Regions from separate parts of the Streptomyces sp. NPDC049585 genome, predicted to be linked through region 1. Evidence: predicted binding sites of a transcription regulator. Region 1 holds the regulator's gene; the other holds the start of a gene.
What was found. Region 1 encodes HrcA, which represses chaperone genes, less so after heat shock. Its sites were predicted from a motif close to TTNGCACTCNGNNNNNCNGAGTGCNAA; they were not measured.

Region 1 (2,393 bases):
CGTGCCGAGTGCGGCCGCCGTCATGGGGATGGTGACCGTGCAGTGCAGGTCGTCGCCGCGGCGCTGGAAGACCGGGTGGCGGGTCTCGTGGATCTCCACGTACAGATCGCCGGCCGGGCCGCCGCCGGGGCCGACCTCGCCCTCGCCGGCGAGCTGGATGCGGGTGCCGTTGTCGACACCGGCCGGGATCTTCACCGTCAGCGTGCGGCGCGAGCGGACGCGGCCGTCGCCGGCGCACTCCGGGCACGGGGTGGGCACGACCGTGCCGAAGCCCTGGCACTGCGGGCAGGGGCGGGAGGTCATGACCTGGCCCAGGAAGGACCGGGTGACCTGCGAGACCTCGCCGCGGCCGCGGCACATGTCACAGGTCTGGGCGGAGGTGCCGGGGGCCGCGCCCTCGCCGCTGCAGGTGGTGCAGACGACGGCGGTGTCGACCTGGATCTCCTTGGTGGTGCCGAAGGCGGCCTCGGTGAGGCTGACCTCCAGGCGGATCATGGCGTCCTGGCCGCGGCGGGTGCGCGAGCGCGGTCCGCGCTGCGACGCCTGGCCGAAGAAGGCGTCCATGATGTCGGAGAAGTTGCCGAAGCCCGCGCCGAAGCCGGCGCCGGCGCCCGCGCCGCCCGAGGAGGACAGCGGGTCGCCGCCGAGGTCGTAGACCTGCTTCTTCTGCGGGTCGGAGAGCACCTCGTAGGCGGCGTTGATCTCCTTGAACCGCTCCTGCGTCTTGGGATCCGGATTGACGTCCGGGTGCAGCTCGCGCGCGAGGCGGCGGAAGGCCTTCTTGATCTCGTCCTGCGAGGCGTCACGCCGTACGCCCAGGACCGCGTAGTAGTCCGTGGCCACTTACGACTCCGCCAGGATCTGTCCGACGTAACGTGCCACTGCGCGTACCGCTCCCATCGTTCCGGGGTAGTCCATGCGGGTCGGTCCGACCACGCCGAGTTTGGCGACGGCCTCGTCGCCCGAACCGTAGCCGACGGCGACCACCGATGTGGAGTTCAGCCCTTCATGGGCGTTCTCATGACCGATGCGCACGGTCATCTCCGTGTCCTTGGTCTCACCGAGCAGCTTGAGCAGTACGACCTGCTCCTCCAACGCCTCCAGCACGGGCCGGATCGTCAGCGGAAAATCATGACCGAAACGAGTGAGATTGGCGGTACCGCCGATCATCAGCCGTTCCTCGGTCTCCTCGACCAGTGTCTCCAGCAGAGTCGCGAGAACCGTCGAAACGGTTCCTCGGTCCTCCTGGTCGAAGGACTCGGGCAGGTCCTGCACGAGCGGCGGCACGTCCTTGAAGCGCCGCCCCACGACCCGGCTGTTGAGCCGGGCCCGCAGGTCCGCCAGCGCGGTCTCACCGACGGGCGCAGGGCAGTCGATCATGCGCTGCTCGACCCGGCCGGTGTTGGTGATCAGCACCAGCATGATGCGGGCCGGGGCCAGCGCCAGCAGCTCCACGTGCCGCACGGTCGAACGGCTCAGCGAGGGGTACTGCACCACGGCGACCTGCCGCGTCAGCTGCGCCAGCAGCCGCACCGTGCGCGAGACCACGTCGTCGAGGTCGACCGCGCCGTCCAGGAAACTCTGGATGGCCCGCCGCTCGGGCGTCGACAGGGGCTTGACCTCGGCCAGCTTGTCGACGAAGAGGCGGTAGCCCTTGTCGGTGGGGATGCGGCCGGCGCTCGTGTGCGGCTGGGCGATGAAGCCCTCGTCCTCCAGCGCGGCCATGTCGTTGCGCACGGTGGCCGGGGAGACCCCCAGCTTGTGCCGCTCGGTCAGTGCCTTGGAGCCGACCGGCTCCTCGGTGCCCACATAGTCCTGGACGATGGCGCGCAACACCTCGAGCCTGCGTTCGCTCAGCATCGCGCGCACCTCCAGGATCAGTGGTCCTACCGTCGTACGGGGATCCGCCGGGCCCTTCCGCCCTTGGCACTCAATGGTCACGAGTGCCAGATCCCGTAGGCAAGTGTACGGCCGGGCCCCACGACCGGGGCAAGGGCCGTCCGCGCCCCTTGCCTCCGGACGGGCAACGCTATCGGTCAGCCGCTAGCGTCGCCGTATGGAAACTCACGCGAACGCGGGCGCGGTGGGGGACGGGGCCGGAGCGCGCTGGGAGCACCTCGCGCCGGGTGTCGTACGCCGCAGACTGCCGGGCTGGGACGCGACCGCCGGCGCGGTCGCCGGCAGCGACGGGGTGCTCGTCGTGGACACCGGTTCCTCGCTGCACGAGGGGGTGGAGATCCGGCACGAACTGCAGGAGATCTTCGGCCTGCCCGTGACGCACATCGCACTGACCCACCCGCACTTCGACCACGTCCTGGGCACGGCGGCCTTCTCCGGCGTCCAGGTGTACGCGGCCGTGGGCGCCGCCGAACTCCTCGGCCGCGAACGCAAGG
Region 2 (2,393 bases), on a different contig from region 1:
GTCTCGGCGTTCGGTGCGGGCACGTGCTCCAACGTACCCCGGGGATGTGCGCTGCTCGCGCGCGTGATCGCGGCCGCCGGGACGGCGGGGCCCCGGTGCCTGAGGATGCCCCGCTCGCAGTGATCGAACCCGTGGACAAGAATCGTCAGCGTGAGCCCCTTCTTCTCCGGCCGCCGACGTGCTGCCGCCGCTGCTGCCGCCGGTTCTGCCGTTCTGACGCTGATAGCCGGGTGTTCCTCGACCGGGTCGGGGAGCGCGGCGCGTCCGTCGGGCTCCCCCTCCGCCTCCTCGACCCCCTCGGCCGCCACCGGGACGCCGCACCCGGGCAAGGGCGAGTCGGCGCCCGACGCCGCCGCGTACCGGCGCTGGGGGCTGGAGCGGCCGCCGGCCGCCCCGCCGGCGCCGCCCGCGAAGAAGATCACGGACGGGATGAGGGACGGGGACGCACCGAAGATCGTGCGGCGCATCCCCACGCAGGACAAGGTCGTCTTCCTGACCTTCGACGACGGGGCCGAGAAGGACCCGCAGTTCGTGAGGATGGCCAAGGACCTGAAGCTGCCGTTCACGATGTTCCTGACGGACAGCGTCGCCCACACGGGCCAGGGCTACGGATACTTCGAGCAGCTGCGCGACGCTCCGGGCGGGGGCGTGCGCAACGGCGTGGACAACCACACGATCGACCACCCGAACCTGCGCACGCTGTCGGCGGAGGCGCAGAAGAAGGAGATCTGCACGCAGCAGGAGACGCTGCAGAAACGATTCGGCGAGCGGCCTGCGCTGTTCCGGCCGCCGTACGGCAACTACAACGACGCCACGCTCGCGGCAGCGCGGGCGTGCGGGGTGCGGGCGGTCGTCCTGTGGGAGGCCACGATGCAGATCAACGACATGCGCTACGCGGAGGGGGACGGGCTGCGGCCGGGCGACATCGTGCTGGCGCACTTCCGCGGGCCGCAGGAGCTCAAGGGGACGACGATGACGCAGATGGTCACGAACATGCTGCGCAGTATCGAGCGCCAGGGCTACACGGTGGGCCGCCTGGAGGACTACCTCTGAGCCCCGCCTCCTCCGGCGCCACGGCACTGCGCCCGGCCCGTGAGGGGCGTACCAGGAGTGCACCCGCGCCCCGGTGGGTAGGGCCTCGGGCGGCCCCCGTCGTCGTACGCGTGCGGCTCGCCGCGGGTGTGAATTGGCACTCCGCTTGACCGAGTGCTAACCGCGTCATAGTCTCGGCTCCGTTGGCACTCTCCCTCGGTGAGTGCCAAACACAGCGACGGGCAGGTCCGGCACCCGCGACGACGGATCGACCTGGTCGCCACCTCAGACAGTTAACCCCGTGAGATCTCCGAAGGGGGAGGTCGGATCGTGACGACCGCCAGCTCCAAGGTTGCCATCAAGCCGCTCGAGGACCGCATCGTGGTCCAGCCGCTCGACGCCGAGCAGACCACGGCCTCCGGCCTGGTCATTCCGGACACCGCCAAGGAGAAGCCCCAGGAGGGCGCTGTCCTGGCCGTGGGCCCGGGCCGCTTCGAGAACGGCGAGCGCCTCCCGCTCGACGTGAAGGTCGGCGACGTCGTTCTGTACAGCAAGTACGGCGGCACCGAGGTGAAGTACAACGGCGACGAGTACCTCGTCCTCTCGGCTCGCGACGTGCTCGCGATCATCGAGAAGTAATTCACCAGCAACACGTCTGCGCCCCTGGCTCCCGCGCCCATTCAGCCGGGCGCCCGGGGCGCAGTTCGTTGAGAGATCGCGAGGATACGTAACCCATGGCCAAGACCCTGAAGTTCGACGAGGACGCCCGTCGCGCGCTCGAGCGCGGCGTCAACAAGCTCGCCGACACCGTGAAGGTGACGATCGGCCCCAAGGGCCGCAACGTCGTCATCGACAAGAAGTTCGGCGCCCCGACCATCACCAACGACGGCGTCACCATCGCCCGTGAGGTCGAGCTCGAGGACGCCTACGAGAACCTGGGCGCCCAGCTGGTCAAGGAGGTGGCGACCAAGACCAACGACATCGCGGGTGACGGCACCACCACCGCCACCGTGCTGGCCCAGGCGCTGGTCCGCGAGGGTCTGCGCAACGTCGCCGCCGGCGCCTCCCCGGCCTCCCTGAAGAAGGGCATCGACGCCGCGGTCAAGGCCGTCTCGGACGACCTGCTGGCCACCGCGCGCCCGATCGACGAGAAGTCCGACATCGCCGCCGTTGCCGCGCTGTCCGCCCAGGACAAGCAGGTCGGCGAGCTCATCGCCGAGGCGATGGACAAGGTCGGCAAGGACGGTGTCATCACCGTCGAGGAGTCCAACACCTTCGGCCTGGAGCTCGACTTCACCGAGGGCATGGCGTTCGACAAGGGCTACCTGTCGCCCTACATGGTCACCGACCAGGAGCGCATG

Region 2: groES (co-chaperone GroES) is a predicted target of HrcA. The motif match lies at 1,187-1,213, and genes of this name have one in related genera.

The regions. Positions count from the first base shown of each region.
Region 1 is NZ_JBFAPE010000006.1:156,576-158,968, forward strand. Features, by position in the region: gene dnaJ (molecular chaperone DnaJ) at 1-843, opposite strand, end outside; gene hrcA (heat-inducible transcriptional repressor HrcA) at 844-1,860, opposite strand; gene AB0K17_RS09885 (MBL fold metallo-hydrolase) at 2,057-2,393, shown strand, end outside.
Region 2 is NZ_JBFAPE010000007.1:39,504-41,896, reverse strand. Features, by position in the region: gene AB0K17_RS10710 (class I SAM-dependent methyltransferase) at 1-23, opposite strand, end outside; gene AB0K17_RS10705 (polysaccharide deacetylase family protein) at 151-1,053, shown strand; gene groES (co-chaperone GroES) at 1,363-1,671, shown strand; gene groL (chaperonin GroEL) at 1,767-2,393, shown strand, end outside.